DNA from 2 places in the Peribacillus suis genome. Region 1 is predicted to be linked to the other one. Evidence: predicted binding sites of a transcription regulator. Region 1 holds the regulator's gene; the other holds the start of a gene.
The links. Region 1 encodes CtsR, which represses protease genes until heat stress. Its sites were predicted from a motif close to ATGGTCAATAAAGGTCAAACA; they were not measured.

Region 1 (6,402 bases):
ATTTAAACTGACGCCAAGGTTATTTAACACACGGGCTGCTACACCTTCTCCTTCTCGAATAAGTCCAAGGAGTACATGTTCTGTGCCTACATATGAATGACCTAATTTCCTTGCTTCATCCATGGATAGTTCAATGACTTTCTTCGCTCTTGGCGTATAATGAATCGTTTGGGCTTTGTCCTGGCCACGGCCGATTAAGTTTTCCACTTCTTTCTGGATCTTTTCCGCACCTAATCCGAGAGCGTATAATGCTTTGGCTGCAATACCGTCTCCCTCGCGAACTAAACCTAAAAGGATGTGCTCCGTACCAATATTATTATGACCTAACCGGATAGCTTCTTCTTGGGCTAATGCTAATACTTTCTGGGCTCTTTCAGTAAAACGACCAAACATCATAGGGAATTCCTCCTTTAGAATTTTCGTTTTGAATAAAGCTTTTGACTCTGCATAAAATCTTGCAGATGCTTCGCTTTAACATGTATAGCAGATGATCGATTGACTTTTCTATGAGAAGGAGGATTCTGTGAAATCCAAGTGTTCTCGTATAAGAGCTGCTCGACGGATATCCCTTTCATGTGTCCTTAAAGGTCCACCTGCGTATTTTTGTAAAAAGCCTGGCTGAGTCAGAATCATTAACTCATTTAGGATGCTTTTTGAAATGTTTTTTATATATCCTATATCTATCCCTAACCTAACATCGGAGATACAGGTAGCTGCTTCCTTGGTCCCAATGATTCGGGCATTTGATAATATACCATAGGATCGGAAAACCCTATCCTCTAATTGTATGTGAGAGGTCTTCACTAATGCATCTCTGGCTGACCTTTCCTGGGCAATGATCTGCTGAACTACACTCGTTAGATCCTCCACGATATCCTTCTCGGATTTTCCGAGAGTGATCTGGTTGGAGATTTGAAAGATGTTTCCTAGAGCTTGACTGCCCTCTCCATAAATCCCGCGAACCACCAGTCCCAATTGATTAATGGCCGGTATAATATGATTCATTTGCTGAGTTAGTACAAGACCCGGGAGATGCATCATGACTGAGGCCCTCAATCCTGTTCCCACATTAGTCGGACAGCTAGTTAAGTATCCTCTTTCTTCATCATATGCATAGTCTATGGATTCTTCAATCCAATCGTCAAGAACATTTGCGAGTCTTAAGGTTTCCTTAAGTTGCAATCCTGACATCAAGCACTGGATTCGGAGATGGTCCTCTTCGTTAACCATGATGCTTATTTCTTCATTCTCGGAAAGAAGGCATGCCCCTTTTGCCGATTCTTCCACTAAATGTGGGCTGATCAAATGTTTTTCAACAAGCACTCTCTTTTCCAGTGACTGCATTTGATCAATTTCCAGAAGTTCCAGCTTGCCAATCTCTTGGGTAACTTCCTCTTCAATTCTTTTCTTCACTAATTCAATGATTTCTTTTGCCTCTTCATTGGAAAAGGCGGTAGGAAAGGTAAAGTCTTTAAAATTTCTGGCTAAACGAATTCGTGAACTTAATACAATATCCATTTCTGGACCTTCATGATTCATCCAGGAACTCAAAGCGTTCTCCATAAATTTCTCCAAACTCATGATTCATCGCCCCCCTCCTGTGCCTCATACCTTTTTTCAAGGGAACGAACCTTATCTCTTACTTCGGCCGCCTTCTCGAACTCTTCCTGTTCGATGTGTACCTTTAAATTCTCTTTTAAGTCAGAAATTTGTTTTCGAAGGTAAATACCGCCACCAATTCTTTTTGGGATTTTCCCAATGTGTGCAGTATTTCCGCTATGAACCCTCTTTAGAATCGGATTTAACTGATCATTGAACGTTTTATAACACTCGGCACATCCAAACTTTCCAATATGGACGAATTCCTTATATGAACGATGACAATGAGGACAGCGTTTTTCTTCTGTCATAGGAAATGAATTAGCCTTTGTCTGTTGAATATTCGACTCGATATTTAACAATCCTGCTAACAAATTATTTATTGAAAATCCATGCCCACCCGCATCCATGAACATCTCACCTTTTTCCTGAGCACATTTCTCACAAATCATGACTTCAGCCTTTTTTCCATTAATGATTTTGGTAAAGTGAAGAGTCGCAGGTCTTTGATGGCATTCTTGACAAATCATTCATTCATCACCTCTGCCAGTTTATTTATATTTTAAAGTTGTAAGCATGGCTGATAAAATTCGCGCCCTTAATTCATCACGATCAGGTAGGTCTATATAGATGACGGATCTATCAATGACACTCATCATGATTTTAGCTTCCCTTTCATTAATGACTTCCTCGCTCATCAGCCGAGCGATGACCCCTTCCGCCATAGATTGAGGCACTCTGGAACCAATAAGGGATAATAACTGGTTGATGAGTTGCACGTAATCCTGCGATTTCACCTTCATAATCCGAATATACCCGCCACCGCCACGCTTACTCTCAACAACATAGCCTCTTTCGATTGTAAACCTGGTATTAATTACGTAATTGATTTGAGAAGGAACACACTGAAATTTATCTGCTATTTCACTTCTTTTAATTTCTAGGATATCTTTCTGACTTATTTCTAGCACTTGCTTCAAATAAGTTTCGATAATATCAGATATGTTTCTCACTCAACCTCCTCCAATCTGACTTTGACTATATTTGACTATTATTATACAAGGAAAAATGCATATTGCAAATTAAAACGCACTAACTTCTTTTTGCATTACCTATTTTCTCCAAATTATATGTAGTTACATACCTATTGCACACGGTAAAATTAAAATATCTTTATAATTACCCCTAATGGATATATTCAAAACCACCCTTAATCCTTTAATCGTACTTTTAGAACGCAAAAAAAGCCCAGCCTAATGGCTGACCTTTAAAATGGCTTGGCGGCGTCCTACTCTCACAGGGGGAAACCCCCAACTACCATCGGCGCTGAAGAGCTTAACTGCCGTGTTCGGAATGGGAACGGGTGTGACCTCTTCGCTATCGCCACCAAACATATCAGGAACGTTGTTCCTTCAAAACTAGATAATATCAGAAGGTGTTCATCTTTTTAAAGCGTTGGTTAAGTCCTCGATCTATTAGTATCAGTCAGCTCCACATGTCGCCACGCTTCCACCTCTGACCTATCAACCTGATCATCTTTCAGGGATCTTACTAGCTTGCGCCATGGGAAATCTCATCTTGAGGGGGGCTTCATGCTTAGATGCTTTCAGCACTTATCCCTTCCGCACGTAGCTACCCAGCTATGCCTTTGGCAAGACAACTGGTACACCAGCGGTGCGTCCATCCCGGTCCTCTCGTACTAAGGACAGCTCCTCTCAAATTTCCTGCGCCCGCGACGGATAGGGACCGAACTGTCTCACGACGTTCTGAACCCAGCTCGCGTACCGCTTTAATGGGCGAACAGCCCAACCCTTGGGACCGACTACAGCCCCAGGATGCGATGAGCCGACATCGAGGTGCCAAACCTCCCCGTCGATGTGGACTCTTGGGGGAGATAAGCCTGTTATCCCCGGGGTAGCTTTTATCCGTTGAGCGATGGCCCTTCCATGCGGAACCACCGGATCACTAAGCCCGACTTTCGTCCCTGCTCGACTTGTAGGTCTCGCAGTCAAGCTCCCTTGTGCCTTTACACTCTGCGAATGATTTCCAACCATTCTGAGGGAACCTTTGGGCGCCTCCGTTACTCTTTAGGAGGCGACCGCCCCAGTCAAACTGCCCACCTGACACTGTCTCCCACCCCGATAAGGGGCGCGGGTTAGAATTTCAATACAGCCAGGGTAGTATCCCACCAACGCCTCCACCGAAGCTAGCGCTCCGGCTTCTCAGGCTCCTACCTATCCTGTACAAGCTGTAACAAAATTCAATATCAGGCTGCAGTAAAGCTCCACGGGGTCTTTCCGTCCTGTCGCGGGTAACCTGCATCTTCACAGGTACTATAATTTCACCGAGTCTCTCGTTGAGACAGTGCCCAGATCGTTACACCTTTCGTGCGGGTCGGAACTTACCCGACAAGGAATTTCGCTACCTTAGGACCGTTATAGTTACGGCCGCCGTTTACTGGGGCTTCGGTTCAAAGCTTCGCTTGCGCTAACCTCTCCCCTTAACCTTCCAGCACCGGGCAGGTGTCAGCCCCTATACTTCGCCTTGCGGCTTCGCAGAGACCTGTGTTTTTGCTAAACAGTCGCCTGGGCCTATTCACTGCGGCTTTTCTGGGCTATTCACCCTAAAAAGCACCCCTTCTCCCGAAGTTACGGGGTCATTTTGCCGAGTTCCTTAACGAGAGTTCTCTCGCACACCTTAGGATTCTCTCCTCGCCTACCTGTGTCGGTTTGCGGTACGGGCACCTTACATCTCACTAGAGGCTTTTCTTGGCAGTGTGGAATCAGGAACTTCGGTACTATATTTCCCTCGCCATCACAGCTCCGCCTTAATGGAAACGGGATTTGCCTCGTTTCCGGCCTAACTGCTTGGACGCGCATATCCAACAGCGCGCTTACCCTATCCTTCTGCGTCCCCCCATCGTTCAAACGATGTATAGGTGGTACAGGAATATCAACCTGTTGTCCATCGCCTACGCCTTTCGGCCTCGGCTTAGGTCCCGACTAACCCTGAGCGGACGAGCCTTCCTCAGGAAACCTTAGGCATTCGGTGGAAGGGATTCTCACCCTTCTTTCGCTACTCATACCGGCATTCTCACTTCTAAGCGCTCCACCAGTCCTTACGGTCTGACTTCAACGCCCTTAGAACGCTCTCCTACCATCGACACCATACGGTGTCAATCCACAGCTTCGGTGATACGTTTAGCCCCGGTACATTTTCGGCGCGGAGTCACTCGACCAGTGAGCTATTACGCACTCTTTAAATGGTGGCTGCTTCTGAGCCAACATCCTGGTTGTCTAAGCAACTCCACATCCTTTTCCACTTAACGTATACTTTGGGACCTTAGCTGGTGGTCTGGGCTGTTTCCCTTTCGACTACGGATCTTATCACTCGCAGTCTGACTCCCAAGAATAAGTATTTGGCATTCGGAGTTTGACTGAATTCGGTAACCCGTTGGGGGCCCCTAGTCCAATCAGTGCTCTACCTCCAATACTCTCATCTTGAGGCTAGCCCTAAAGCTATTTCGGAGAGAACCAGCTATCTCCAGGTTCGATTGGAATTTCTCCGCTACCCACACCTCATCCCCGCACTTTTCAACGTGCGTGGGTTCGGGCCTCCATTCAGTGTTACCTGAACTTCACCCTGGACATGGGTAGATCACCTGGTTTCGGGTCTACGACCTCATACTCATTCGCCCTATTCAGACTCGCTTTCGCTGCGGCTCCGTCTTATCAACTTAACCTCGCATGAAATCGTAACTCGCCGGTTCATTCTACAAAAGGCACGCCATTACCCATTAACGGGCTTTGACTACTTGTAGGCACACGGTTTCAGGATCTATTTCACTCCCCTTCCGGGGTGCTTTTCACCTTTCCCTCACGGTACTGGTTCACTATCGGTCACTAGGTAGTATTTAGCCTTGGGAGATGGTCCTCCCTGCTTCCGACGGGATTTCTCGTGTCCCGCCGTACTCAGGATCCACTCAGGAGGGAACGAAGTTTCAACTACAGGGTTTTTACCTTCTTTGACGGACCTTTCCAGGTCACTTCATTTACCCCGTTCCTTTGTAACTCCATATTGAGTGTCCTACAACCCCAAGAGGCAAGCCTCTTGGTTTGGGCTACATTCCGTTTCGCTCGCCGCTACTCAGGAAATCGCTATTGCTTTCTCTTCCTCCGGGTACTTAGATGTTTCAGTTCCCCGGGTCTGCCTTCAATACCCTATGTATTCAGGTAGAGATACTGTTCCATTACGAACAGTGGGTTTCCCCATTCGGAAATCTCCGGATCAAAGCTTACTTACAGCTCCCCGAAGCATATCGGTGTTAGTCCCGTCCTTCATCGGCTCCTAGTGCCAAGGCATCCACCGTGCGCCCTTTCTAACTTAACCGTTAAAAAGATCTTACTGATGCTTTGAAAAAAATTAATTGCCTTCTATCTATTATCTAGTTTTCAAGGAACAATGTAGAAAGATCGTCATCACGATGTGATGAGTCCTTCGTAGTTGAATGAATTACTCATTCAAAACTGAACAAAACAAAAGCGCTCTCGTATTATCCTTAGAAAGGAGGTGATCCAGCCGCACCTTCCGATACGGCTACCTTGTTACGACTTCACCCCAATCATCTGTCCCACCTTAGGCGGCTGGCTCCATAAAGGTTACCTCACCGACTTCGGGTGTTACAAACTCTCGTGGTGTGACGGGCGGTGTGTACAAGGCCCGGGAACGTATTCACCGCGGCATGCTGATCCGCGATTACTAGCGATTCCGGCTTCATGCAGGCGAGTTGCAGCCTACAATCCG
Region 2 (6,402 bases), 460 kb from region 1:
ATGTTCAATTGGGGGTGAAATGAATGTCTTTTGCTTCGGAAACAAAAAAAGAACTGACTACGTTGGAAAGTAAGGATTGTTGCGTGAAAGCCGAGTTGTGTGCGCTCATCCGGATGAACGGATCCCTTTCCTTTTCGAATCGTAAGCTTGTCGTGGATATACAAACGGAAAATGCGGCGATTGCCAGAAGGATCTATACACTTTTGAAAAAGAGTTATGAGGTCCAGGTCGAATTGCTCGTTCGTAAGAAGATGAAACTCAAAAAGAATAACGTGTATATTGTCAGGATGTCAGCGGGAGGACAGCGGATCTTGACTGATTTAGAAATATTAGGAGAAGGATTTGAAATTCTCCATGACATATCCGATAATATAGTTGGGAAGAAATGCTGTAAGCGTTCGTATATAAGAGGTGCTTTCCTTGCTGGAGGTTCGGTCAATAATCCAGAAACGTCATCTTATCACCTGGAAATTTTCTCTCTTTATAAAGAACATAATGATGCCTTATGTGAATTAATGAATAAGTTTGATTTAAAGGCAAAGACGCTTGAACGAAAAAAGGGATATATCATTTATTTAAAAGAAGCCGAGAAAATTGCCGAGTTCTTAAGCATTGTTGGAGCGCACTCAGCGTTATTAAGATTTGAAGATGTACGAATTGTCCGGGATATGCGTAATTCCGTCAATAGGCTCGTAAATTGTGAAACTGCTAATTTGAATAAGACGATTGGGGCTTCACTGCGGCAAGTTGAAAATATCCATTATATCGAAGACACGGTGGGACTAAGCATTTTGCCGGATAAGTTACGGGAAATCGCGGAGCTACGGATCGCCTTTCAGGATATTACCCTAAAGGAACTGGGTGAAATGGTTTCTGGTGGGTCGATCAGCAAATCCGGCATTAATCACAGACTGCGAAAAATTGATGAAATAGCTGATAGACTCCGTGGGGGAGAAGCTTTTTCTGCGAAAAAATAATAAGGTGTAAATGGAGAGATCAAGATGGTGGAAAAACAAATAGAAGTAAAACTGAAGACAGGTTTACAAGCCCGCCCGGCGGCTCTTTTCGTTCAAGAGGCTAACCGCTTTCATTCAGATGTTTTCCTTGAAAAAGAAGGAAAAAAGGTGAATGCAAAAAGCATCATGGGTTTAATGAGCCTTGCCATTAGTTCTGGTGTATCCATCAAGCTTATTGTAGACGGTCGCGACGAACAAGATGCGATGGAAGCGTTGGTAGAATTCGTACAGCAAGAAGGATAAGAAAAATGGGATGCTTACACGGCATCCCTTTTTTTATAGAAAAAACGGACTCGAATGGAGTCCGTTCAATTTCGTATTAAGATTCTTTCTTTTCATCAAGGTGGCTACGAGTGATGACTTTGTCAATCAAGCCATATTCAAGAGCTCTCTCAGAAGTCATGAAGTTATCACGTTCTGTATCTCTTTGAAGAACTTCAAGAGGTTGACCAGTACGGTCGGCTAAGATTTGGTTCAATTTATCTTTCAAGTGAAGGATACGGCGGGCAGCAATCTCGATTTCCGTTGCTTGTCCTTGTGCGCCTCCAAGTGGTTGGTGAATCATGACTTCACTGTTAGGAAGGGCAAAACGTTTTCCTTTTTCCCCAGCAGCCAATAGGAATGCACCCATTGAAGCCGCCATACCGATACATACAGTAGAGACATTAGGCTTGATATATTGCATCGTATCATAGATAGCCATACCGGAAGTGATGCTTCCACCTGGGCTGTTGATGTATAATGTGATATCTTTTTCAGGATTTTCAGCTTCTAAGAATAGTAATTGAGCGACAATTGAATTGGATACATTGTCGTCGATAGCACTTCCAAGCATGATGATCCGGTCCTTTAATAAACGGGAATAAATATCGTAGGCACGCTCCCCACGACTTGTTTGTTCGATTACTGTAGGAATTAAATTCATGTTCATTTCCTCCTTCGATTAAGAGAATCATTTAAATTCTTTATGTATGTATGATACACTTTTTGGTCAATTAAGGTCAAACAAAACAAACCCGATATTTGATTATTCGTTCGACAATTTCCTATGAATGCTCCTTTCAAATTATATTTAATTTGAATTATGCCGTTCAGGGATGAATTTCCACTTTATCCATACTACCCATATATTAAGGTTTTAAACCTGAATGCCTCTTGCAAACAAACGGTTTATATCATATAATTAAGTCTGTTGTTAACCAACTTCCCATTCTGCCCTCGTAGTGCAACGGATAGAACGCAAGCCTCCGAAGCTTGAAATGCAGGTTCGATTCCTGCCGAGGGCATTACTAAATCTTCTGCTTATGTATTAAGCAGGGGATTTTTTTATGGAAAAAAGACTCGATTCTTGTTTGAAATCCTCGATTTTTTATCTGTTCCAAGGAAACTTTGTCATTTCCAGGAAAGTAGTCGTGATGGGCTTTGCCTCAGCATAAGCTATATAAAATACGACTATACCATTCCAGAAAAAAGTAAGCGTTTCCAAATTTTTGTGTAGAATTATCTCCTAATCATGTAAAATGGAATGGGGGAGGGATGAATCGATGAGTATGAACATGAAGGCAGGTCTTTTTCAACAGCAAACATTAAAAATGGCTATGACCCAGGAATTAATGCAATCTATTACATTGTTGCAGTATTCCACACAAGAGCTTACATCCTTTTTAGAAAACAAAGTGGAGGAAAATCCTCTAATATCCCTGGAACAACCAGTTTCCGCTTTATTTCAACCTACCTATGATCGTAAAAAAGGAAAACAACATATAAAAAACACGTATGACTCGAACTATTGGATTGAACAATTGAGTGAAGACACATTTTCACTTGAACAGCATGTCATGTCACAATTAAATCACCAAAAGCTAACCGGTGAACACCAAAAGGCTATATTGTTCTTGATCCGTAACCTTGATGAAAATGGTTATTTGCGGATTCATTTGGATGATATATGTGAACCCGGTATGTCTTCTGCCGTTTTGGAAGAAAGCTTAGGAATGTTACAAGAGCTTGAGCCACATGGTCTAGGGGCAAGGAATCTGCAGGAGTGCCTCCTTCTTCAGGCAAAAGCAGAAGGGGTGAATCCACTGGCGGAGTCCATCCTTGAAAACTATTTCCTTGAGTTCGTGGAAAAGCGCTGGAAAGACTTAAGTAAGAAGATTTGTGTCTCTTTGAAGGAAATACAACAAGTGCTTGATTATGTCCAGACATTGAACCCAAGGCCCGGGTCACTCTTTTTTCAGGAAAAGCCCTCCTATATTGTACCGGATGTAGTCGTGGAAGCGATCGATGGTATCCTGCTAGTCGGAAATTCAGATGGGAATTCGCCGAATCTACATGTAGATAAAGGGTATCTGAACCAAATGAAGAGTTACAAAGATCAAGGTATACAGCGTTTCATTCAGGACAAGTGGCAGGAGTTTCAATGGATTTCAAAAGGAATCCAACAGCGTAAGGAAACCATTCTAAAGGTCATGCAAACGATCGTCGAAAAGCAGCCTGCCTGCTTTCTTCATGGGCTGAATTATTTAAAGCCAATGACGATGAAGGAGATCGCGGACGAAATCGGTATTCATGAGTCCACCGTAAGTCGGGCTGTCAAAGGGAAATATGTTCAAACACCTTTTGGTACATTAGAAATGAGGATATTTTTCACTACGTCCTTGCAGTCGGTCGGCCATGTGGAAGATATGTCAGGCATGCAGGCGAAAAAGTATCTGCAGGCAGCCATTCAAAACGAAAATAAGCAAAAGCCGCTTTCCGATCAAGATTTGGTGACTTGGTTAAAAGAAGAGAAGGGAATCATCCTGGCACGGCGAACCGTAGCGAAGTACCGGGAGCAACTGGGCATTCCCTCTTCGTCTAAACGAAAAAGATATGATTGAAAAGGATGAGTAACGGTGGAAAAGAAGACATTCATTTTGTATAGCAGGGAACAATGCCCGCTATGTGTAAAGGCAAAACGGGTCCTGGATGAATTAAAACGGGAATCCGACCTGCATTATTCAGAAATCGATATTCATTCTGATGATGCGCTACTAGAAAAGTACGGGTTAATGATTCCAGTCATTGAGAAGGATGGAAGAATCATTCAGTACGGAAATGTTGATATATCAACGATTCGCAGCTTTTTGGAAAAATAAACTATCAAATGATTTGAAGAAACATTCCGTTCCTGCTAGAATAAAGTATGTAGCAGGAATATTTTTTTATTTTAAGTGGGACAAAAAATGACTATGTGGGACATAATATGTCCATAAAGATTTATTAGGAGTTTTAACATGCATACATTACTCGAAGTACAAAGAAAATTATTGCCCGATTTCCTTTCGGTTATGCAAAAAAGGTATGATATCCTGCGTTATATCAAAATGTTGCAACCAGTGGGAAGGCGAAGTCTGGCTGTTAGCCTTAATTTGACGGAGCGGACCCTTCGAAGTGAAATTGATTTTCTAAAAGGTCAGAACCTCATAAATATATTTAGTTCTGGCATGTTGCTTTCTGAAGAAGGGATTGAAATCCTGGAAAAATTGGAAGGAATAATGCGAGAAGTAATGGGTATAGACATTATGGAGCGGCAATTGCAGGAAATGCTACAGGTTGACGAGGTCATTATCGTCTCAGGAAACTGTGATGAATCGCCTTGGGTAAAAAAAGATTTAGGTAAAGCCTGTGCAAACCGTATGAAGCGGGAATGGAGCATGAAAAACACCATAGCGGTTACTGGCGGGTCGACAATGGCCGAAGTAGCCAATTCTTTATCACCAGATGAAGCATCGATGCAATTGACATTTGTTCCAGCCCGAGGGGGTCTTGGTGAAGCAACGCAGAACCAAGCAAACACGATTGTAGAAAAAATGGCACATAAAGCTCGCGCATCATACCGGGTATTGTATGTACCCGATCAACTGAGCGATGAGTCGTATGCTTCCTTCATGAAGGAGCCTGCCATGAAAGAGGTCATCACCAAAATTAAATCTGCAGATATGATTATCCATGGTATCGGTGATGCTTTAGCGATGGCTAAGCGAAGAAATACAACACCTGATATGTTAAAAAAGCTACATGATGGAAATGCTGTAGGTGAAGCGTTTGGTTATTATTACGATGAAGATGGAACTGTTGTCCACAAAGTCTTGACCGTCGGCATTCAATTAGAGGATCTTAGCCCAGAAAAGCGAGTGATAACTGTCGCTGGTGGAAAGACTAAAGCGAAGGCAATCCGTTCCTATATGAAAGGTGCTCCTTCATCCACGGTTTTGATTACGGATGAGGCGGCAGCAATGGAGTTAATTCAGGGATATCATACCCTTTAATAAAATATTTTCGAACTTAAGAGGAGGAATTTTTCATGACAGTAAAAGTTGGTATTAATGGTTTTGGACGTATTGGACGTAACGTATTCCGCGCAGCATTAAAAAATCCAGAGGTGGACATCGTCGCTATTAACGACTTAACGGATGCTAATATGTTGGCACACCTTCTACAATATGACTCCATTCATGGTTCTCTACAAGAGAAAGTAACAGTGGACGGGGATTACCTGGTAGTTGATGGACATAAAGTCAAAGTATTGGCTGAACGTGATCCAGCACAATTAGGTTGGGGCGAACTTGGCGTAGAAGTTGTTGTTGAATCAACAGGACGTTTTACAAAACGTGCCGATGCAGCTAAACATTTAGAAGCTGGTGCGAAGAAAGTCATCATCTCTGCTCCTGCCTCTGATGAAGATATTACAATTGTCATGGGTGTAAATGAAGAAAAATATGACGCAGCAAACCATCACGTTATTTCAAATGCATCTTGTACGACAAACTGCTTAGCTCCTTTTGCTAAAGTCCTTCAAGAACAATTTGGTATTAAACGTGGAATGATGACAACTGTTCACTCATATACAAATGACCAACAAATTCTAGATTTACCTCATAAAGATTATCGCCGTGCACGTGCAGCTGCTGAAAATATCATTCCGACAACAACAGGTGCAGCTAAAGCTGTAGCGCTTGTCCTTCCTGAGTTAAAAGGAAAATTAAATGGTATGGCAATGCGTGTACCTACACCAAACGTGTCTGTAGTGGACTTAGTGGCTGAGCTTGAAAAAGACGTGACAGCTGAAGAAGTAAATGCAGCGTTCAAAAAAGCGTCTGAAGGCGAACTTAAAGGTATTCTTGAATACAGTGAACTTCCATTAGTATCTGGTGACTATAACGGAAACCCATCTTCTTCTACAATTGATGCGCTTTCTACAATGGTCATGGAAGGTAACATGGTAAAAGTATTATCTTGGTATGATAATGAAACAGGATACTCTAACCGTGTTGTAGACTTAATTGGATATCTTGCTAAAAAAGGTCTGTAATTCGCTTAAATTATAAATAGTAAAAAACCT

Region 2: clpP (ATP-dependent Clp endopeptidase proteolytic subunit ClpP) is a predicted target of CtsR. The motif match lies at 2,004-2,024, and genes of this name have one in related genera.

Annotation. Positions count from the first base shown of each region.
Region 1 covers NZ_CM182019.1:94,058-100,459, reverse strand. The annotation lists gene clpC (ATP-dependent protease ATP-binding subunit ClpC) at 1-396, opposite strand, end outside; gene mcsB (protein-arginine kinase McsB) at 505-1,581, opposite strand; gene mcsA (protein-arginine kinase activator protein McsA) at 1,578-2,129, opposite strand; gene AC503W_RS00525 (CtsR family transcriptional regulator) at 2,151-2,612, opposite strand; rRNA gene rrf (5S ribosomal RNA) at 2,875-2,990, opposite strand; rRNA gene AC503W_RS00515 (23S ribosomal RNA) at 3,055-5,988, opposite strand; rRNA gene AC503W_RS00510 (16S ribosomal RNA) at 6,162-6,402, opposite strand, start outside.
Region 2 covers NZ_CM182019.1:3,852,879-3,859,280, reverse strand. The annotation lists gene whiA (DNA-binding protein WhiA) at 24-977, shown strand; gene AC503W_RS18985 (HPr family phosphocarrier protein) at 1,002-1,259, shown strand; gene clpP (ATP-dependent Clp endopeptidase proteolytic subunit ClpP) at 1,336-1,941, opposite strand; tRNA gene AC503W_RS18975 (tRNA-Arg) at 2,231-2,302, shown strand; gene rpoN (RNA polymerase factor sigma-54) at 2,561-3,898, shown strand; gene AC503W_RS18965 (glutaredoxin family protein) at 3,914-4,156, shown strand; gene AC503W_RS18960 (sugar-binding transcriptional regulator) at 4,295-5,329, shown strand; gene gap (type I glyceraldehyde-3-phosphate dehydrogenase) at 5,365-6,372, shown strand.